Regions from separate parts of the Psychrobacillus sp. FSL H8-0510 genome, predicted to be linked through region 3. Evidence: riboswitches for the same ligand, from Rfam matches in the RefSeq annotation. Region 3 holds a riboswitch; each other region holds the start of a gene.
The links. Region 3 has a riboswitch for lysine ahead of MHI40_RS12235 (aspartate kinase). Riboswitches for the same ligand answer to the same signal wherever they lie in the genome.

Region 1 (5,890 bases), 1.3 Mb from region 3:
CTGTGCTTCAAATGTTGAGTTTTTTAAATAAACGAATTGTCTATAGATGTTGGTCTTGGAGTTTCGTCCTCGCTAATATGTTTTATGTTCGTTGTAAAGCTTAGAGCCAGGACGACAATACTTGATAAGGTTAGCAATACAATCTTCTTTTTCATTTTATAAATCCTCCCAATTATTAATAAATTTTTGTTTAAATAAAACCTGATTTGCTTTTTGATAATATATACTTGCTGCTTTAAACTTGTGATGTTTAAAAAGATAGTCTGCCAATAATATAGAATACTTTTGAACATGTCGTCCATCTTGTTCGTTTTCAAAATAACTTATAGCTTCTGTTAATACCATTTCAAGTTCTTCCGTTTGGTTAAGGTAATGACTATAAATTTCAAGGTGGTAAAAATAAGCAAAATAATTTTTTGTAGATGATTTTTCTTGAGCAATTTTTATTAATCCTTTTTGACACCATTGCAGAACCTGTTGATGGTCAGATTGCTTGGAATACTCTTTTATAATAGATAAAGTTGTTAGTAAGTATCCTTCCGCATTACAGTCTTCTTCTTTAATTTTTAAACTAAGCTTATAAAACTCTATTGCTTTTTCAGGACACCCTTGAATGGCATATAAGGACCCTAGGTTTTGGTAAATCACCTCCTCATAGTTAATCAATTTATAGTCTTTCGCAAGCTTTGCCGCTAAATAATAGTTCTTTTCCGCTTCTTGAAATTGTCTCATTTTTTTATAGGCAATTCCTATAACAATGTAATTATCAATAGCTCTTTCGAATAACAGATTATCTTTATAGTAAAGTAGTGATTTGGAAGCGTAATTAATTGCATTAAAAAATTCATTACATTTTGAGTACGTTAAACTAAGTACATTATAGAAATCAGCTAATTCCCATTCTTCAATACTCCCTTTATTTAAGTGTCCTAATGAAAGCTCTAACCGGTTTAATGCAGCTTGGTAATTCCCCTCTAAATAACTATAAATCCCCAAATTCAAATTAAGAATAAACTTTGTTTTCTCGTCTATCTCGTCTTTTATTTGTACAATTGCCTTATAGATTGACTGCAGGTTTTCCTTCTTCTCATCTAGTATTAACAGTAGACGGAAGAGGTAAAGTTGATAACTGTAATAATTATTTAGTTGTAAAAAGTGTAGTTTTTCGTCGGTGTATTTCTGTAAAGCTCCCCTTATAAAGTTTTTATCTCTCTTCAAAACTCCTATTTTGTATAATTCGGATAGGGATGTAATCACTTTATTTTCCTTTTCACTGGACACTTGATCTATTTCTATATCTAGTTTTTTGAGTAATAAATTTACTACTTCTTCACTTGGAACAGTTAAACTATTTTCTATTTTACTTAAATAGGATGTAGAGCAGATTCCTTTGGCCAATGTGGTTTGTTTCATACTTTGGTCTATTCTTTCTGATTTTATTATATGACCTATACTACTCATTTTCTTCACCCCTTATGAATTAGTAATGTACTAATTCTTGAAATAATCTAAATATCCTTTTTCAATCGTTCGACCAAAAACGACTACTAAATTGTAGAAAGACTTATTATATTGTAGAGAATTGTAGAATATTGATACAATAATTATCCGAATTAATTTAGAAGTAGTAAATTTTCATTAAAATAGGAAAATAGGTTGAGTTATATAGTAATAAGGGAAGAACTCAGGTAATGTTTCCCAACCTTTAATCATTCTAAATATAACAAAAATTTAGTATAATTAAATAAAATATTAATAAAAAGGAGGAAGAAGACTAACGTGAGATAAAATTGTTTTTGGACAAGTAAGTTTTAGCAATACAACAGTCCTACTTTAAATGGTTTTACTCAACGGGAATATCAATTGTTTGGGAATGGTAAATAAAAGGGAAAGGGGGGTACACATGATTGGGGAGGAAAACATCGTACAATTAATTGGAAACTTTGGATTTCCTATTGTAGTCACTATTTATTTATTACATCGCTTTGAAAATAAAATAGACTCTCTCGAAAATACCATTCACAATATAGCAAATGTTGTTAACAATAGTATAGAAAAAAGAAAGTGAACATGTAACAAGAAGGATTGAGTTCCTGTTGATAATATAGATTAAAATTATTCTTTTAAAGGTAAGCTAAGCTTATTTTCACTAACTATAATTTTCTTCTAAGAAAATGCTAGAAGTGAAAAGTAATCCATCCTGAGTAATAACTCAAAAATGGATTACTTTTTTAATGTGAATAAGGGGAACTACTGTTATGCAATATAATCCTCTTTGGGGATATCGTCGGCAGCACCTTTATTGTAATATTTCCCTTTTGTTAATACTGCTATAAAAACAGTAAGAATTGCTGCTAAAATAGCTGCAAAGAAAGCAGCGGTACTTTGTAAAAATGAACCCATATAACCTAATGCTGCAAATGTACCTATGCCACTAGCAACGATTAAAGAAACAACTCCAACAGGATTCCATTTGTAGAGAAATTCTTGTCGAGCCTCATAATAACCATTCCCAATTTTCAAAGCTTTTTTAACGACCAATGCATCGGTCACCAATATAGCTGCCCATGATAGTAAAAATACACCTTGAAATGTCATAGCTGTATCTAAATGATCTACAATACCACCGAGCATTAGAATTATTGCAGTAATTGCACTTACAACCACCCAAAATCTGCGTCCAGGTGTAAATTTAAAAATGTTTTCAAAGAAGTTTGATAGCGATAGGGAACTACTATATATGTTAGTAATATTTATACGTAGTTGAGTTAGCATCGTGAATAATGCTCCACCAATACCTAGAAGCATTACAATATAAACTCCTGGATTTGGTTCACCTAAGCGAACACCAAACCAAATACCAAGACCCCCCATAATACCGAAGCAGAAAATCTGTGGAATAAAACCGATTGCCACCGAACCAATTTTAATATCTTTTGGTTTTAGAAAACGAGCATAATCAGATGCTAGTAGGGCTGTTAGACCCATTATTCCATGTTGAACACCTATGCAAAGGAGTAAGGCTTGTCCTCCAACTTGAACGCCCTCAGGTAAATAAGTCCAAAAAGGTCCTTCAAATACGGAAGGTTTATAAAATGATATAACAACTGCTGTTATTAAGAAAACTACAAATATAGGTAGAGACCACTTTTGTAACTTATCTAGTTGTTTAATTCCAAACCAGTTTAAAGGTATAACGATAAAACCGAAGAAAATGATTAATGCCCATTCTTGTAGGTTAGGGAAGAAGGTGTGAACCGCGGATACTAAAATGAGTCCTTCAAATGCACAATACATAATAAAGTTTGTCGCGTAGAGGAACGATGTTAGGGAAGCACCTATATAGCCAAAACCACCGCCTCTAGATAATAAATTGACATTCATACCAGATTTCGCGGATAAGTAAGCAATGAAGGTTCCTAATATACCGGCAACTACTATTGCGTAAATCGAGGAGATAATAGCATTTAGTGCCCCAAATTGCAGAGCCATTACACTACCCATTTGAAAGTAAAAAATGGCAGTGGCTATGCCGAATGTAATATTGGTTATACTTAACCAACCCATATTTCTTTGGCTACGGGGTACCTTTTCTAATGAATAATCTGAGTCCATTTGTTCTGTTACTTTGTGATCTGTAGTTTGGACAGATCTCATAATATCATTCTCCTTTAAAAATAATTACCAATGTAAGTAGACACATTAATAACTAAATTCTCATTGTTTTTATATTTCCACCATTAATTATAACATATACCTAGCTAAGTATTAATACTGAGGTAGTTGACAGAAATATATGTGTATTGTAAACTATGAAACATAATTGAATATAACCTCACTTAGTGTAGTGAGGTAGAGGCGCGATATTTAACAGTCCTTAGTGGAGTTTGAGAAGCTACGATGCTAGGGAGAAGGAAATGTCGCCGAAGTTTGTAATATTACTCGTTATTACTTGCTGGGTCTGTAGTTAATAATTGCAGGACTGTCCACTATAAACATCCCGGTTTATAATGGTGTGCTATCTCATTTGGGAAAAGTAGAGGACCTGGGCAACTATACATATTGCGACCTGAGTTCATCTCAGGTCTTTTTTTGTACAAGTTGTCTTTTTTTATAGGCAAGAACATATATTGATAAAAAGGGAGAAATTAGAATGAAAAAAAGATTAGCATTTTTAACGATATTTGTATCTATTACATTGTTATTAGCGGCATGTGGAACGGCTGATAAAGAGACTTCGGGATCTTCAACAGCTAAAGATACGGCTGATACATTTACAGTAGGCTTAGAAGCAGGTTATGCACCTTTTAACTGGACTCAACTAGACGATTCCAATGGTGGAGTGAAGATTGATGGAAACGCAGAGTATGCTGGTGGATATGATGTGGAAATTGCTAAACGTATTGCGGATGGATTAGGAAAGGAACTAGTTATCGTTAAAACAGAGTGGGATGGGCTTGTGCCATCATTGCAATCAGACAAAATTGATGCAATTATAGCGGGAATGTCACCTACAGAAGAGCGTAAAGAAACAATCGACTTTTCGGAAAACTACTATACTTCCAACTTTGTTATGGTAGTGAAAAAAGGTGGAGCTTTTGAAGGGGCTACTTCTATTCAAGACTTTAGTGGTGCTAAAATTACAGGTCAGTTAAATACTTCTCACTATGGTGTAATTGATCAAATCAAAGATGTGCAAAAACAACCAGCATCTGATAATTTCTCTGCAATGCGTGTAGCATTAGAATCTGGAGTTATTGATGGTTATGTGTCTGAACGTCCAGAAGGAATTAGTGCTTCTTCCGCTAATGCCAACTTTGCAATGGTTGAATTTACGGATGGATTTAAAGCGGCAGAAGAGGATACAGCAGTAGCAGTAGGCTTAAAAAAAGATAGTAAATTAACAGAAGATATTAATAAAATTTTAGCGGAAATTTCTGAAGAAGAAAGACAAGAAATTATGGATGCTGCTATCAATAACCAACCAGCGGCAGAATAAGGGTGAAGTGATACCGGCTGCATCTTTTTGCAGTCGGTTTTTATATGGAATATATGCTTTCTAATTATTAACTATCTAGCTCCAGACGCCAGCAGCGTCTGCGACTTTTCTAAGAAAGGAGGGAAATGTATGAGCATTGAATATATTATTTCTATGATTACTAATAACTGGCCGATGTTCCTTCGTGGAGCAGGAATGACATTATTAATATCAATTATTGGTACAATTTTTGGTGCAGTTATTGGCTTGCTAGCAGGGGTTATTCGTACAATTCCTAAACCTGAAAGAAAAATGAAACGTATTTTGTTAAAAGTAGTAAATCTAATACTTTCTGCATATATTGAGTTTTTTAGAGGAACTCCGATGATCGTACAGGCCATGGTAATATTCTATGGATCTGCGCTTGCTTTTGGGATAGATATGGACCGTACAACAGCAGCAATATTCATCGTTTCGATCAACACGGGTGCATATATGGCAGAAATTGTACGGGGCGGTGTTATTTCCATTGATAAGGGGCAATTCGAAGCTGCACAAGCAATTGGTATGAATCATGTTCAAACAATGTGGAGTGTTGTTCTACCTCAAGTCATCCGAAATATTTTACCAGCAACAGGAAATCAATTTATCATTAATATTAAAGATACGTCTGTCTTGAATGTAATAGGTGTTACGGAACTATATTTTCAAGCGAAAACAGTTGCAGGTATAAGCTTTAAATACTTTGAACCATTCTTTATAGCATGTATTTTGTATTTCGTCATGACGTTTACAGTAACATTAATATTACGATATATAGAGAGAAGATTAGACGGCCCGGAAAACTACAGTATGATTGGTCAGCCGCCACCGCAACTTATGTTACCTAAAAATAATGCGAATATCGATTAA
Region 2 (5,890 bases), 250 kb from region 3:
CGATCGTATTTAGCTCTCGCTCTAACTCTTGGAGTGAGTCGACGAACCGTTTCAATATTGTGATTTAGAATATCCGGTTTTGCATCCATAATATTACGGATATTTTGTTCAATACCGCCCATATCAGAAGGTAAAACTTCTATTGATGTAAAAGGATTTTTCCGTCGAATCGCACGAATGGTTTCAGCAAAAACTTCAGAACCACCATCTTTTAAATCATCCCGAGCAACTGCTGTTACGACAGCATGTTTTAAATTCATAACTACAACCGAATCTGCAACTCTTTCTGGTTCTGCCAAATCTAACTCATTAGGTAAGCCAGTTTTTACAGCACAAAAACGGCAAGCACGTGTGCAAATAGCTCCTAAAATCATAAATGTAGCTGTTCTACGTGAACCCCAGCACTCATGTATATTTGGACATTTTGCTTCCTCACATACTGTATTTAAATTATTTTCACGCATCAGCTTTTTAAGACCCTTGTATTCATCATTCGTATTTAACTTTATTTTTAGCCATTCTGGTTTTCTTTGGTACTCTGTTTTCGTTGGTTTACACGATGTCATTTCATCCCGACCCCATTCTAAATAAACTAACTACACTGTTGTCAATGTAACATATTATTTAATTGCAAACAACCATACAAATACCAAAGACAACCAATTTTAAAACAACTAAGCTACCCTCTTACTCTTAAAATTCCAAATCGTGAAAAATAGAATAAGGATGACCACTACTGTTATAAAGCCAAACATAACAGAACCTGTAAGACCTAATACTAAATAGCCAATTGCAGCAATGACTGCACTAATAATGGCATATGGTAATTGAGTCATTACGTGATCGATTACATTAACTCCTGCACCAGTCGCTGACATAATTGTAGTGTCTGAAATAGGCGAACAATGGTCTCCAAAAACAGCTCCCGCTAAAACGGCCGCTAAAACAGGGAGTAATAACTCAGGCTCTACTACCATGATGATACTTGCACCAATTGGTAATAGTATCCCAAATGATCCCCATGAAGATCCAGTTGCGAAAGCCATAAAAGCTGTTAAAACAAACAGTAAGACTGGAATAACCCCTGCCGGAATATTATTATCTGTAACGAGATGAGCTAAATACTCACCAGTTCCTAAAGCTGTTATTAAAAATGAAAGGGACCAAGCAAATATTAAAATGCAAATAGCAGGTAACATTGAATTTATACCAGAAATAATTCCTTTCCCCAGTAAGCCCAAATTAGCATCTTTGTTTTTCTTGAATTGACGCGTATACAATAGTACAGCTAAAATACTCGATACCATCCCACCTATAAATAGAGAGAGCGGAACATCTGTATTTTCAAAAATAACAAATATGTCCATTACTTTTCCTGAAGCCTGATAGCCTGTCCAAAACATTGCAAAAAGAGTTACTACTATTAATGATACAATCGGAAGGATTAGATCCTTTACTTTACCAAAATTATTTTCCGGGAAATTACCTTGTAAATCACCTGGATTTGATTTATTTGGATCAAAAAGGACACCAGTTTCTCTTGCAAGTGTTTCATGTTTTTTCATCTCACCTAAATCATTGTCTGTCCATGCGGTAAAAAATACCATTGCAAGCGCAGCAATGACATAGAAATTCATCGGTGCCATTAACATAAACGCTTGCAGTGGAGTATAGTCTGTTACCGCATGGGTAGCAAAGATAACACCCAACTGACTTATTAGAAACGCACCCCAGCTAGAAACAGGAGAAACTACACAAACAGGTGCAGATGTAGAATCGATAAAATAAGCTAGCTTTGCACGAGAAACACGATGAGTGTCAGTAATTGGACGAGCAATCTGTCCTACAGCAAGTGCATTAAAATAATCGTCTACGAAAATAATAATACCTAAAAAAGCTGTAAGGAGTTTAGATCCGCGATTTGTTTTAATACGTTTAACTGCCCATGCAGCAAATGCAGTACTTCCTCCTGACAGACTAACAATCGCAGTAACCACCCCAAGCAACAATATAAACAATAATATATAAATATTATACATATTCAATCCATTATCCCAAAATGACGTGATAAAGGAATCCCAAAGAATGATCAATGAATCAATCGGCGAAAAGCTTTCTACTAACAAAGCCGCTGAAACAATCCCGACTCCTAGTGATAGTAAAACTCTTTTCGTAACAAGTACCATTACAATCGCTAGTAATGGCGGTAAAATTGAAAAAATCGTATTTTCCATCATAATTTCCTCCTAATATGAAATGCATAAGCGCCTACTCCAGCCCCGACTAGCGTTGGAAGCCTGACGGTAAAGGCGTACTTTGCCTTAACCATCAGTCTGAAACGACTCGAGGGGCTAGGCGCTGAAGCTAGACAATATGAAATGCATAAGCGCCTACTCCAATGTAGGCAGTATGAATTCGCGACATCCTATCGCAACGACTGCATGGCCTACACCTTATATACCCCAAGACTCGATGAGATATGAGCTGACACTAACGAAAATGAACAAGTGCATTATGCCTTAGAATATAAAAAAGCCAACCTAATATAAATATAGGTTGGCTTTTAGATAAAATTTCAAGCAAAAATTTTATACTTTGTAGCTCTCCATTTATACATATGTATAAATGACAGTGTTATTTTTGTTCAAAATAACCCCAACAAGATTTGACTTGACGGTCAACATCTAATTTCGGCATAACTTCCTTTCGTATACAATCACAGTTGTCATTCTCCTGTAAACTACTCTTTTGTTATGCGGCCTCTACCTATTCTTATTCATTTCCACTAGTATAGCAGTAAAAACAATATTCTTAAGGATTTTTATTTTTCAGGTAATGGCAATGGTACTTCTATTGATGGAGCAGCGTCCCCGTCTCCTCCTGTGTAAATGTAAGGAACCTGGCCTTGCACGATTCCCATTGCCACAGGTATACTCTGTTCCACCGTACTCATCTTACTTGCCAGAGGAACTATTATTTGTACATTTACCGTAATGTGGATATTAACCTCCACATAAGCATTGTTTATTCCAAACTTAGTAATAGAAGGAACTACATTCGATTGAACATTTCCGATAACGTGAAAGCGTATAGGAATTTTAGGGCCTAAGTTACCTATGATGGGGATATTCGTCGCTTGCCCAATCGGAACGAAGAATACAACTCCCCCCTGATCCTCCATCGTTTGTTTATCGTACTCGATGTCATCTAAATACGGTAGGCTAGAAAAGTTCCCCTGCTCAGCCTGCTCCAAATGAGACTGAACTAACTGATTTGTATCAGATAGTATACGATTTATAATTTCTGTATTAAATCGAGTTGTTACCATTGTAGTACTGTCTGATGGCACCTCCTCGATTATGTCATTTACATCGAGCGTATTTGAAATTCTTGAGTTAATTGCTTTATTTATTACCATGGATGCTATTTTTGTTGTTTGTACTTCTGCATATTCCAAATAGGTAGCTGTCAATTGTTTATTAATATAATAGATGAGGCCTCCCACTGACAACATAAAACAAACTAAAAAAATGGCTAATTTCCGCTGATTAGTAAAGAAAGTCAATCGTTTTTTCTTCTTTCTATAGAACAAAAACAATCCCCCTAATTACTACTTATGTAAGAAAGAGGATTTTCATGACTCATATTCACTTTTTTCAAGCTGTCCATACCATTTCACAATATCTCGAATCATTTCTGGCATAAAATACTGTTTGGGAGCAAATTTTAAAGACGGATAAAAGTAACCAAATGTAAACATATCTAAAGTTGCCAATGTATATACTTTTTCTAGTTCAATAGGAGATTCATTTACTAGAACTATACCACTTTCTAACTCTATTAGCTGTTCATATAATATGACCCCAAGGTATTTACCTCTGAACCCTAACCCTTTTACTTCAAGCGTTGGCCATTTTTCATTTTTCCCTGTTCGGATAACTTCTAGTAGTTCTGCACCGGTTAATGTAATAACACAAGGATTTATCGGATGAGGCAAACATTGATGTAGATCTCTTGCAGTAATCGGCCCCTGTTGAAGATCCTTTAAGAATATCCCCGCTGGAAACATGGCACAATCCGCTTTTGTAAAAGCTAGAAGTGCTTTTCCGAAAAAGCGGGATAGATCCGATTCCTTAAACCAATCCTTCTTCAATAAAAAAGAATTATAAAAAGCAATATTAGACATCTCCGCTATTCCTTCATTTTCCCAAGCAGTCTGTAAATCGTTTGAATATAGTGGAACTGGTAGTGCTTCCGTAGGAAATAAAACTGCCTTCTTCGATTGGATAACTTTTGCTACATGATCAAATTCCAACGTGACAAGTCCGACATTCATACCGAATTTACCGGTAGCAGCTTGCAACGTGTTCCCAATTACTTTACCTTTTTCAAACGTGTGATGTGTATGTGAACCCAATATCACATCAATTTGTGGTATTTCCAAAGATAGTATTTCATCAAGTGATTTCCCTAAATGTGACATACAAATAAGAACATCTACTTGCGGACGAAGTGTATTACATACCTCTTTCAGTCGGGTAATCGGCTCTTGAATTTGCCATCCCAATTTTTCATAGTAAATACCATAGTCAGCAGTTGCCGCAACAATGCCAATCCGTATACCAGTTGGTGTTACATGTATTTTGTGGGGTAATACCCAAGAAGGAATATTTCCTCCTAACTCCGTGAAATTGGAGACAATCACTTCAAAATTAGCATCTATGTACAACGTTTCTAATTCTTCATGACTTAGGGTAATGCCTTCGTTATTTCCTATCGTTACATAATCATACTTGGCATCATTTAGAAGATGCACATTTCCCTTTCCAAGTGTACCCTCTGTATATATATTCGAACGATCTAGATGATCTCCAATATCTAATGTTAAATAGGAAGCCTTGTCACCAAGGTTCTTCCGAGTATCTGAGAGAAATTGCTGAATAGCGGGCCAGTTTTCTAGATGACTATGCAAATCATTTGTGTGGAATATATAAATCGTCTCTCTCATTCTTTGCCCACCCTATCCATTACATATTTTACGTTAAAATAGTCCTTCTATAATCGATCGTACACCTAGTAATAAAAGTACAATTCGTAAAGCCAAAACTAGTGTATCTGAGTTCAACTTTTTATTTAACTTTGCTCCTATCTTAGCTCCGATATAGGCAGCAGGTATAACCGGAATCGTATACAACCACGGTACATTTCCTAATGAAATATGTGTGACAGAGTTCACTATAGACGACAGAAATACCATGAACATAGACGTACCGACAGCCACATGAGGCGGAAACAGGAATAGTAATATCATCGCTGGTACGAGTATAGATCCTCCACCAATACCAAATAGACCCGATGCGAATCCAACACCAAAAGTTAATAATAATGCGAACCAAATTGGATATCCATATACAAATGTTTTATCGCCATCATTAAAGGTTTTCTTTTTCCCATTTTCCACAAACCATCGAACAGGACTTAAACGATCTCTTACCAACAATAAAGTAGATAAAATAACAAGTAAGATACCAAAGTATAAATTAAAAGAAGGTAAGTCCAGTCCTTTGTTTACAAATGCTCCGAGTATAGTACCAGGAATACTACCAATGAAAAAAATAAATCCACTTTTAAAGTCGACCGTTTTGGTTTTCATATAGGATAGAGTAGAAGAAAGTCCTGTGAATATCATCATAACCACAGAAAGACCAACAACGCTTTGCGGAGTAATATTTGGTATTAAACTAAGAGAAGCTCCAAAAAACAAAATAGCCGGTACTAAAATAACGCCTCCACCGAGGCCAACCAATGCTCCTACAATTCCAGAGAAAAGCCCACTAATTGCTAGTATAATCCATTCCATTTAAAAATCTCCTTCAAAAAAATCTAATTG
Region 3 (5,890 bases):
TTCAGGTGTATCTTGACGTAAAATTTCAAATTTTACTTTTTTTGTTTCCGTTGCTGTAACCATTATTAATTATCCCCTTTCGCAGAATAATCGCGTTTACGAGGTGTAATAAGTGATACATCTACTTCTTCATAATGGAATACTGGAGCTCCTGTAGCTGGATCAAATTTAGCCATTGTTGTTTTCAAGAACTCTTCATCATTACGTTCCGGAAAATCAGGTTTGTAATGTGCTCCACGGCTTTCATTACGATTAAGCGCACCTAATGTAATAACGCGTGCTAAATATAACATATTTTTTAACTGACGTGTAAATGATGCGCCTTGGTTAGACCATTGTTGTGTATCATCCATATTAATATTTTCAAAACGTTCAAGAAGTTCTTGGATTTTCTTGTCTGTTGCTTCAAGTTTGTCGTTATAACGAACAACAGTTACGTTATCTGTCATCCACTCACCAAGCTCTTTATGAAGTAAGTACGCATTTTCCGTACCTTTCATAGACATAACCTTGTCCCACTTCTCTTGTTCCAATTTAAGTTCAGCTTCAAAGATAGAATCATCCATGTCAATAGCATGAGTTTTTAAATGACTCATATAACTAACTGCATTCGGTCCTGCAACACTTCCGCCGAATACTGCAGAAAGTAAAGAATTAGCTCCTAAACGATTAGCTCCATGCTGTGAAAAATCACATTCACCTGCAGCAAATAATCCAGGAATATTAGTCATTTGATTATCATCTACCCACAGTCCGCCCATAGAATAATGAACTGCTGGGAAGATTTTCATAGGTACTTTACGAGGGTCATCACCTGTGAATTTCTCGTAAATTTCAATGATACCACCAAGTTTAACATCTAGTTCATGTGGATCTTTATGTGAAAGATCTAGATAAACCATGTTTTCTCCGTTGATACCAAGTTTTTGGTTAACGCATACATCAAAGATTTCACGTGTTGCAATATCACGAGGAACCAAGTTACCGTATGCAGGGTATTTTTCTTCTAAGAAGTACCAAGGTTTGCCGTCTTTATAAGTCCAAATACGACCACCTTCACCACGAGCAGATTCAGACATTAATCGTAATTTATCGTCACCAGGAATGGCAGTTGGATGAATTTGAATAAATTCTCCGTTCGCATAATATGCTCCTTGTTGATATACGATTGATGCAGCAGAACCAGTGTTGATAATAGAGTTAGTAGTTTTCCCGAAAATAATCCCAGGGCCACCAGTAGCCATAATTACAGCATCACCACGGAATGCTCGAATCTCCATTGTTAGAAGGTTTTGCGCTTTAATACCACGACATACGCCTTCGCTGTCTTTAATTATTCCAAGGAATTCCCATCCTTCGAATTTAGTTACTAAACCATCCACTTCAAAACGACGAACTTGTTCGTCCAGCGCATAAAGAAGTTGTTGACCAGTTGTTGCACCAGCAAATGCTGTACGGTGCATCATTGTCCCACCAAAACGGCGGAAATCTAATAATCCTTCAGGTGTACGGTTAAACATAACACCCATTCTATCAAACAAACTTATAATTCCAGGTGCTGCATCTGTCATCGCTTTAACTGGTTTTTGATTTGCTAAGAAATCTCCACCATATATAGTATCATCTAAATGTACTGCAGGAGAATCGCCTTCACCTTTAGTATTTACAGCTCCGTTAATACCGCCTTGTGCACAAACAGAGTGTGAACGTTTTACTGGAACGATAGAAAATAGGTCTACGTGCGTGCCATCTTCGGCAGCTTTCATTGTTGCCATTAAGCCAGCTAATCCACCGCCGACAACAATCAGTTTACTTTTTGCCATGCTATTCTCACTCCTCAATTTAATAGTAGTTGAACGACTTTAAAGTTTCTTAAACGAATGCTAGAAGAGCTTGTACGCCAACTACAGATAACGCTAAGAAGATAATTAAAGTTACATAAGTAACAATTTGTTGTGATCTTGCAGATTGTGTAATACCCCAGCTAACTAAGAATGACCAAATACCATTAGCTAAATGGAAAGTGGCTGAAACAACACCTACAATATAGAAACCTAACATCCATGGGTTAGATAAAATCTCTGCCATCATGTTAAAATTAACTTCTTTTGCTCCAATAGCAGCTTGGAAACGTGTTTCAAAAACATGCCAAGCGATAAATACAACTAAGAAAATGCCAGTAAATCTTTGTAATATAAATAAATAGTTTCTCAACGTTCCAAATTGCTTCGGATTATTTTTTGCAGTAAATGCAATGTAAATTCCGTAAAATGCATGGAACATTAATGGAATATAAATTACGAAGATTTCTAACATTAATCGAAATGGTAGACTCTCCATGAAGTGAGATGCACTATTAAATGCTTCTGCTCCTCTTGTAGCAAAGTGATTTACTACTAAATGCTGCGCTAAAAACAGACCTACCGGTATAATACCAAGTAAGGAATGCAGTCGACGCCAATAAAATTCGCGATCGTTCGACAAAACAATTACCCCCTCAAATTTCTGACTGAAAAGAATGAAAACTATCTCAAAAAAGCAAAAGTTCTCAAAAATTTCACATCATCAAGTTACGTATTTATGACATATCCATTGTACTCTCATCATTTTGGAGCGTCAAGGTATCTTTCCGTATTTTAAAATGGATTCCTTTACCTTTTTCGGATAATAAATTGTTAAATTAATCACAATCTAATCAAGTCCCCATTTGTAATTTTTTTATGATAAAATAAATAGGCAATATTGATTTTTGGAAAGAAGGGTTGCTACTTGAATGAAAAGGAACATTCACATGTAACTTCCTTTGGATATGAGTTACTAAGAGACCATGTGCTTACTTCTATTCTCGGAAAACATGAAAAAGATATATTATATTGGGCAGGGAAAGATTTAGCCCGCAAATTTCCCCTATATTCATTGGACGAAGCTATCACTTTTTTCAACGAAGCTGGCTGGGGCACTTTACATTTAGAAAAAACTACAAAAGACTCCGCTTTCTATACGCTAAGTACATATAATCTACCTCAGAGTGGTCAAAGTAGAAGTCATCGATTAGAAGCAGGCTTTTTAGCTGAACAACAACAAAAGATTACTGGTTTTTTAACCGAATGTTATGACGAAGAAGTAAAAAAGAATGGCCTTGTCTCTTTGCAAATAAAATGGGATTCTAAAACAAAAGGGTAACGGGATAGTCGCATACGACTTTTCCTGTTCCCCCTCTTTAATAGTGAAACTATTGTGAAAACCTTTTAACAGATTCAAATAGATAATAGAAAATGAATTTTAACATAAAAATATTATACGGATTGATGAGTTAGTGCAAGTTCAAATTCATCATGTAAAGCATTTGCTGCTTCGATCATATTTTGTTGGGGTACAACGACTGACACTTTTATCTCTGAAGTACTTACCATTTTCACAGGAATATTTTCTTTTCTTAATCGATCAAACATTTGAGCTGCTACCCCGGGATTCGATACCATTCCCGAACCGACAATAGAAACCTTTGAAAGACCAACTTCAAAATCCGCGAAAGTAAAGCCTAGTGCTTGTTTGTGTGTCTCTAAAACTGTTATCGCTTCAGACAAGGATTCCTTTTTAATAGAAAAGGATACTGCAGGTTTCACTCCTTCTACTATCGACTGCACAATAATATCTACGTTTATATGATTTGCTGCTAAAGTCGTAAAAATAGAAGCGAGGGAACCGTTAAAAGGTACTTCGTATTCTATAGTCAATCGGACGATATCTGATTCAAATGCCACTCCACGAACTACTAAATTATTTTCCACATCTACTTCCTCCTTCAAAATCGTTCCTTCTCCATCTTTAAAGCTCGAGCGCACTCTTAATGGAACCTTATAATTTTTAGCAAATTCAACAGCACGTGGATGTAATACTCCTGCACCTAAATTAGCGAGTTCTAACATTTCGTCATATTCAAGCTGTTCCAGTTTACGCGCACTTTCAATATAGCGAGGATCAGACGTGTAAATCCCGTCTACATCTGTATAAATATCGCAAATTTCCGCTTCAATAGAAGCAGCAATAGCAACAGCAGTTGTATCAGATCCTCCTCTGCCAAGTGTAGTAATCTCTCCTGCTTCAGATATCCCTTGGAAACCAGCTACAATAACTACTTTATTCGCTACAAGTAATCCATCAATTTTTGAAGGATCCATTTTCATTACTTTTGCATTTCTATGTACACTATCTGTTATCAGACCTGCCTGGGCACCTGTGAGAGAAATGGCTTCTACTCCAATTGCGTTTAACTTGAGAGAAAGCAATGCCATTGTAACTTGCTCCCCAGAAGATAAGAGCACGTCCATTTCACGTTTGGACGGCGAATCTGCTAATTCGAAAGCCAATTTTGATAATTCATCTGTCGCTTTACCCATTGCGGATACAACAACCACAATATCATGACCATTTTCTTTTTCACCTTTTACCCGATTAGCAACATCTGTAATCTTTTCAGTTGATTCAACCGAAGTACCGCCAAATTTCATTACAATTTTAGTCATGATCATCCGCTCCCTTATTAACTGAAAGGATTAAAAAATGCTTTTCACATATTGTGAAAAGCATTGTCTCATACACGGTCCAAAAAATCTGTCCATGTGAGATAGCCCTCCAGAATATCAAATTCTGACAATCCTACATCTATTAAATGCAGAACCAACAACAGAATAGGAAAAGCTATTCTATGTTTCGGCGAAAAACCCTTTCTTCAGCTATTCTAGGAACTTTCCTTCCTCCTGCTGAGTACTGATGTCTAATCGCACCTCTATCTTCACTTATAATAGTGAATATTAAATTGTTACAACCATAACATATGATTATTCAGAAGACAATACATTTTTCTGATAATGGTCAATCACTAAATCTGCTTGCTTACTCGGTAATCCTGCAGCCATTAACTCTTCTTTGCTAGCAGCTTGTATTTTCTTTAAAGAACCAAATTGTTTTAGTAATAACTTTTTCCGTTGAGGACCAATCCCTTCAATACCATCTAGAGAAGATGCAATTGTGTGCTTTCCACGCTGTTGTCTATGGAATGTTATAGCAAAACGATGGACTTCATCCTGAATTCGTTGGAGCAAATAAAAACCTTCGCTAGTCCGCTTCATCGGTATTATCTCCAAAGGATCACCATAAATAAGTTGAGAAGTCTGATGCTTGCCGTCCTTTGCAAGCCCAGCAATCGGTATATCAAGACCTAGTTCATCCTCAATAATTTCGCGCGCTGCCTCAATTTGCCCTTTTCCGCCATCAATGATTACTAAATCGGGTAGTGGTAAATTCTCTTTCAAGACTCTTGTATATCTTCGCCGAACAACTTCACGCATAGCACCATAATCATCATGTTTGGCAGCCGTTTTTGTCTTGTATTTACGATAATCTTTTTTGCTTGATCTTCCATCAATAAATACAACCATTGCAGATACAGCATCTGTACCATGAATATGCGAGTTATCGAAAGCTTCTATTCGCATTGGAGGTGCAATCCCCATGGAATCACCAAGCTGTTCAACTGCCCCAATAGTTCGCTCTTCTTGTCTTTCGATTAAATGAAATTTCTCCGTAAGAGCTATTTTTGCATTTTTTTCTGCTAACTCGACTAGATTTTTCTTTGTGCCTCGTTGTGGAACGAAAACTTTCATTTCTAGAAGATTTGAAGCTAAGTCAAGATCCGTAGTTAATGGAACATAAATTTCTTTTGGTTTAATATGCTCTGGCTTCGCATAGAACTGACCTAAAAATGTGATGAATTCCTCTTCTGGATCCCGGAAGATCGGAAATAATGACACATCTCTTTCGATAAGCTTTCCTTGTCGGATAAAAAATACTTGAACACACATCCAACCTTTATCAACATGGAAACCAA
Region 4 (5,890 bases), 650 kb from region 3:
ATCATTCTCTCGATCTGTTGCTGAAGAGATAAGATGAGTTTTCAAACTTCCCACTACATTTCGGATTCGACTTTCCGTTTCTGGGGAATTCAACGCTTTTCCTAAATCTCTCATAAATATATATGAAATGCTTCGATTCAAATAATTATCTAATTTCCCTGTATAATTTAGCCACTTTATATAACTGTGATATCCACTAGCATTAGCTTTTCCTTTCCCCCTGGAAAACAGAGAAAGTATTGAATGGTGTCGTATATGATTATGTTTCCACAAATGTATATCTTCTGTAAGAACTTTCACATATGTCTTCTGTTGAACCTGCGTATAAAGTGATTGAAAATAATGATTGGCCTTCTCTTCTGCCTGCTTGTAACAAGCATCGGTATTAATGATTAATTCTTTGTTCATATCATTACTCACCTTCACTTCTTATTTATAAATTCCACTCCAATTACTATTATAATTATAACATTCAACGTATTGATGATTTACTTTAAGCTACAGAATTATTCCTCTTTCTATTTCTATGAGTCAAACCGCTGCTTCATAATAGCAAAAACAAAAAAAAGAGAACGAAAATCGTCCCCTTTTTTATCTTCTTTATAAACTGATACGCAGAAATAAATTAATTACTTTCAACTTCACCAGCTGATTCCCATCTATCTATTTCTGCACGAACAATTGGTGCCACTTCTTTGCCAAGTAGTTCAATTGCTTTCATCACGTCTTCATGAGGCATTGATCCAACTGGTACATGCAGCATAAAGCGAGTAATACCCACATTTTTACGTAGGAATATAATCTTTTCGGCTACTGTCTTCACATCTCCAACGTATAAAGCACCTTCCAAGCTACGTGCATCATCGAATGTCGAACGAGTATACTGGCCCCATCCGCGCTCTCTTCCTATAACGTTCATTGCTTGCTGTGTTGGTGGGAAAAATTTTTCTACTGCAATATCCGTAGATTCTGCCACAAACCCGTGCGAGTGCGATGCAACCGTTAACTTTGATACATCATGTCCTGCTTGAGTCGCGGCTTTCTTATACAGTTTTACGAGTGGCTCAAACTGGAGTGGGCTACCTCCGATAATTGCCAACACTAGTGGCAATCCAAGGAATCCAGCTCGAGCAACAGATTGCGGTGTTCCACCGCTCGCAATCCAAACGGGAAGTGGGTCTTGTACGGGACGTGGATAAACCCCACGATTCTGAATCGCAGCTCGATGCTTACCACTCCATGAAACCATTTCAGACTCACGTATTTTTAAGAGTAAATCTAACTTTTCTTCATACAATTCATCATAATCCTTTAAATCATATCCAAAGAGTGGGAAAGATTCGATAAAGGAACCACGCCCTGCCATGATCTCTGCTCGACCATTGGAAATAGCGTCTAATGTAGAAAATTCCTCAAATACTCGCACTGGATCATCCGATGAAAGTACTGTTACAGCACTAGTAAGTCTTATACTCTTCGTCCTTGACGCAGCTGCAGCCAGAAGTACTGCTGGGGCGGAAGCCGCATAATCCTTGCGATGATGTTCTCCTACACCGAATACATCTAGCCCAACTTCATCTGCTAATACTATTTCTTCCACTACCTCACGAATACGCTCCGCATGGCTAATTACTTTTCCAGTTTTTACATCTGGAGTGGTTTCCACAAACGTTGTTATACCAATTTCCACTTAATTTTTCCCCCAATCATTATTGCGTTCAATTGTTTATATAAGGATGCTTTCGGCCTTAATGATACCTTATTATCCTATTTATATTCAATTTATCAGTTTCATTGGAGAAAGAGGATTTTGGAATGATATTCTGTTTCACGGGTAAAAATAACTCGAGAGCGAGTATGTAAGGAACCATCCGCTAGTATTCAATAGAGTGAACGCCAGTAAAACTCAGTAACCCTTGTCCTCAAGCTTCCTCTCTCTTCTTCACTTCACTCATTAAATAATCGACAAACAGATCATCCCTTACTAAAGCTGCCTCATAGTTTCTCTTTAAGAAACGTTCGCCATCTTCAAAGCTTGTAAAGGTTTCTTCTAATTCGATTTTATTTTTTTCGAGAATCCAATCTTGATCATTTTTAGAATATAAGATGAACGTGTCATTATTCCTATTTTTATAAAACGAACCGAAAGCCGATTGTTTCAAATTATACTGATTTCTTTTTGCATCTTCTGGTATTGAGGACAGATGGAAAGTGTCCAAAACAAATAACTTATATGCTTCCTCCGTTAAAGTACATCCTGATGCTTTTTGATGTCCTCCGCCGCCGAACTGTCCAGCAACTTCCGAAACATCGACATGATCATAAATTGTACGAAGAGAAATTCTTTTTCCTCCCATGATTACAATTGCGATGTAATCGAGATGTGGAAACTCTTTGCCAAGTTCATTACCTAACTCCGAATGATACGTTTCTGCATAGACCACCCCAGCAATATGGTCTCCCACTTTTGCCTGTACAATCTCTCTTTTCTTGCGACGAATATAGCGATCAATCTTCTCAGATTCCATTTTCAATATTTTCTTTTCAAATTCATCAAAATCAAAATGGTCACTCGTACGAAGTCGTTCCATTATTTTTTCTTCAAATTCTTCCATCGATATTAAATAGAACAATGAGTTTAGGGAATGTGCCTGATGATTCCCGTTCTTTTCCCATTCCCATGTATCATACTGTCTAACTAATTCTACAAATTCTGTTACTGCAGCAGTTGGTTCCAATAATTTGTTGGATACAAGGTACTCATATAATAAGGATGTAGCAGAAGTTAATTTGCCTTCCTGATCTTCCACTAAAATATATCCCCATTCATAATCATTAAAGTGCAACGCTGATTTATGATGATCGATTAGTTGTACCTTCCCATTTGCATTGTAAAAATCATTTAATCGTTTTTCATTATCCCCGTTTGGCGTCAAATCCGTTACGAATAAAAATGTATCAGGTTCATCATTTTCTAAAAAATATTCAATCTCCCGATTAAGAGATGAAATCGAATTATAGCGCACCTTTACATTCTCACCAAATGCTAGCTTTGCTAAAATACCACATCCGACACCATCTAAATCATTATGGGACAATAATTTATACATTCTCTTCACCTCTTATATAGTATGGTTTTTACATACGAAACTTATTAATAAACTAATTTAAAAGTTATTTGGGTCAATTTCAAATTACTTTTATCAATATAAAATTGGACTCCGTTGATTGTAGCGCAAGGTGGCGACTCCAGTGACGAGGAGTGAAGCCATATCCGCGGAAAGCATGCACCTGGAGTGAAGATCAACTTTGACGGATTTTACTACTTAATATTTATTTTACAGGTAAACTGTTGCAATAGTATTAAAAGTCATGTATTATTTTAATAATTAAATATTCTCTTATTTCAATTATATTTGAAGTAAGGATAGAGGCGCAAAAACCATTAGTACACAATTAGAGGATAATGAGATCCTAGGACATTTGTGGAAAGGGGAATTTGCCGAAGTCGATAGAATCTCATTTTTCTTGAAGCTGGTTCAGCTGTTGAACAAACACTGAATTGTCATATAGGAGACTATATGGAGGGCTATCTTACGCACAGAAATATTACTCTATTTCTACTGCAACAACGAGCCCTCGTTGTTGCTTTTTCGCGTTTACTTAACTTGACTACAAAACAAATCTCAAGTTAAGCCTCCGGTGGATGTCACAGACTTTGGAGTTAATTGCGCTAGCGCAATTCAAAATCTGGACGCAATTACACCGAAGTGTAATTGATGAAGCCCTTCTCCCTGAATTTTTAATAATAAATTATAGGATGTGGAGAAGTTATGAATTTCGGACAAATATTAACTGCTATGGTTACTCCTTTTGATCATAATGAGGATATAGATTTTCCAGCTACAAGAAACTTAATAAATTACTTAATCGCCAATGGAACACAAGGTTTGGTTGTGTCTGGAACAACCGGAGAGTCTCCGACGTTAACTGATGAAGAAAAAGTACAGCTGTTTAAATTTACAGTTGAAGTTGTGAATGGTAGAGTGCCAGTTATTGCTGGAACCGGCTCATATAGCACAAAAGCTTCTATCAATTTAACAAAACAGGCTACTGATGCTGGTGTCGATGGTATTATGCTTGTTGTTCCTTATTATAACAAACCATCTCAAGAGGGCTTGTACCAACACTTCCAAACAATTGCTGCAACAACATCATTGCCTATTATGCTATACAATATTCCAGGTCGAAGCGTGGTCAACATGTCATTAGATACCATCATCCGACTTTCTGAGATTCCAAATATCGTTGCAATCAAAGAAGCTGGCGGCAATTTGGACACTATGTCTGAGATTATTAGTAATACTTGTGAGGACTTTTCACTGTATAGTGGCGATGACGGTTTAACAATTCCGGTACTATCAATTGGTGGAACGGGAGTTATTTCCGTAGCTTCGCATATTATTGGAAATGAAATGCAAGCAATGATCGCAAAGTTCAATAATGGAAATGTAAGAGAAGCTGCAAAGGATCATCGCAGACTATTACCCGTCATGAAAGCATTATTTGCAGCTCCAAATCCTACACCTGTTAAAACAGCATTAAATTTAAAAGGCGTTCCAGTGGGTGGAGTTCGCCTACCTATGGTTCCTTTAAATGCTGAGGAACTAACTACTTTAAAGGAAGTATTAACTACACTACCAGAAGGCGTAAAGTCTTAAAAAGAGCGAATTCCAACTGCTGGAATTCGCTCTTTTTTCTTTAATTCGTGGACATGAAAGATCATATACTCGCGGTCGGCCAATGCTTACCCGCGGAGAAGAATGGAATACTCGCGCTCCCTCTCTGGTTACTCGCGGACTGCCATGATTTACTGGCGCAACTGGATATATTTCCATTTAAGAAGTAACTCGAATCGTCCTTTCTCGCGGTCGATTGGTGAATACTCGTTATCGACCAATGCTTACTCGCGGAGAAGAATGGAATACTCGCGCTCCCTCTCTGATTACTCGCGGACTGCCATGATTTACTGCCGCAACAGGATATATTTCCACTTCTAATCATCCTTTCAGGATGTTGAGGAATGAAATGAATTGCACCATTTCTTATGACTATACTAAATGAGCGAATTCCCAGTACTACTGGAATTCGCTCTTTTTTAATTTAACTTCTATATTTAACCGCTAAGCCTTTAAGGAATTTGCGCGCAAAATTGTCTCCGCATTCTTTATAATTACGATGACCTGGTTTTCGTAAAATAGCTCCAAGCTCACCTTTTGAAACTACAATACCACCATCATGCAACACATCTAGCATATCTTCTGTTGTTAATTGTAGAGCTACTTTAAGCTTTTTCAACAGCATATTATTCACGTGATCCTTCTGCTGTACAACTGGCTCCGTATCTGCTGGCTGTTCCGGTTTTGGATCCTGCTTGCCTCTTTTATGTGTGATTAGTCCATTCAAAAACGATTCTAACATTTTATTATTACACTTGATGTGGTTTTCATCCTCTACTACTTCTTCCTCTTCACTTTCCTCTTTTGCTTTGGTAAGAATTTTGAGAACTTCCTCTTTAGTTACTTCCACACCACCAAGTTTAAATACCTCTACCATATCCTTATTCTTTATATCAAGGGCATATCTCAATCTGATTAATATATCATTATTCTCCATTTATAAACCTCCCAATGTCCGCATAAGTAGATATCATACGGAACTAATCATTACTAGAATAGCACAATGTGAGCTAGTATAAAAAAACTGGAAGAGAAATTTTTCATTTTCTCCACCAGTTCGATTTCATTTGCCTATGAATTGAAATCATATATTTGACCTTTTATCAAATAAGCTGTGCTTTCAGCGATATTCGTAATATGGTCTGCCGTTC

Region 1: it holds a riboswitch for lysine, as region 3 does, so the genes downstream of both, MHI40_RS19105 (transporter substrate-binding domain-containing protein) here and MHI40_RS12235 (aspartate kinase) in region 3, are expected to answer to the same signal.
Region 2: it holds a riboswitch for lysine, as region 3 does, so the genes downstream of both, MHI40_RS13515 (Na+/H+ antiporter NhaC family protein) here and MHI40_RS12235 (aspartate kinase) in region 3, are expected to answer to the same signal.
Region 4: it holds a riboswitch for lysine, as region 3 does, so the genes downstream of both, dapA (4-hydroxy-tetrahydrodipicolinate synthase) here and MHI40_RS12235 (aspartate kinase) in region 3, are expected to answer to the same signal.

Annotation. Positions count from the first base shown of each region.
Region 1 covers NZ_JBBOYZ010000001.1:3,744,562-3,750,451, reverse strand. Annotated here, with positions in the region: gene MHI40_RS19125 (hypothetical protein) at 24-155, opposite strand; gene MHI40_RS19120 (helix-turn-helix domain-containing protein) at 157-1,461, opposite strand; gene MHI40_RS19115 (YvrJ family protein) at 1,904-2,068, shown strand; gene MHI40_RS19110 (purine-cytosine permease family protein) at 2,257-3,657, opposite strand; lysine riboswitch at 3,846-4,029, shown strand; gene MHI40_RS19105 (transporter substrate-binding domain-containing protein) at 4,154-4,999, shown strand; gene MHI40_RS19100 (amino acid ABC transporter permease) at 5,129-5,890, shown strand.
Region 2 covers NZ_JBBOYZ010000001.1:2,657,785-2,663,674, forward strand. Annotated here, with positions in the region: gene lipA (lipoyl synthase) at 1-566, opposite strand, end outside; gene MHI40_RS13515 (Na+/H+ antiporter NhaC family protein) at 675-2,234, opposite strand; lysine riboswitch at 2,591-2,773, opposite strand; gene yunB (sporulation protein YunB) at 2,822-3,592, opposite strand; gene MHI40_RS13525 (bifunctional metallophosphatase/5'-nucleotidase) at 3,635-5,008, opposite strand; gene MHI40_RS13530 (sulfite exporter TauE/SafE family protein) at 5,042-5,860, opposite strand; gene MHI40_RS13535 (DUF72 domain-containing protein) at 5,861-5,890, opposite strand, start outside.
Region 3 covers NZ_JBBOYZ010000001.1:2,410,937-2,416,826, forward strand. Annotated here, with positions in the region: gene sdhB (succinate dehydrogenase iron-sulfur subunit) at 1-63, opposite strand, end outside; gene sdhA (succinate dehydrogenase flavoprotein subunit) at 66-1,823, opposite strand; gene MHI40_RS12225 (succinate dehydrogenase cytochrome b558 subunit) at 1,873-2,484, opposite strand; gene MHI40_RS12230 (YslB family protein) at 2,770-3,183, shown strand; gene MHI40_RS12235 (aspartate kinase) at 3,297-4,526, opposite strand; lysine riboswitch at 4,621-4,800, opposite strand; gene uvrC (excinuclease ABC subunit UvrC) at 4,842-5,890, opposite strand, start outside.
Region 4 covers NZ_JBBOYZ010000001.1:3,065,050-3,070,939, forward strand. Annotated here, with positions in the region: gene MHI40_RS15655 (polyprenyl synthetase family protein) at 1-408, opposite strand, end outside; gene MHI40_RS15660 (LLM class flavin-dependent oxidoreductase) at 626-1,690, opposite strand; gene MHI40_RS15665 (DHH family phosphoesterase) at 1,923-3,110, opposite strand; lysine riboswitch at 3,421-3,600, shown strand; gene dapA (4-hydroxy-tetrahydrodipicolinate synthase) at 3,834-4,721, shown strand; gene MHI40_RS15675 (YehS family protein) at 5,164-5,676, opposite strand; gene phoU (phosphate signaling complex protein PhoU) at 5,811-5,890, opposite strand, start outside.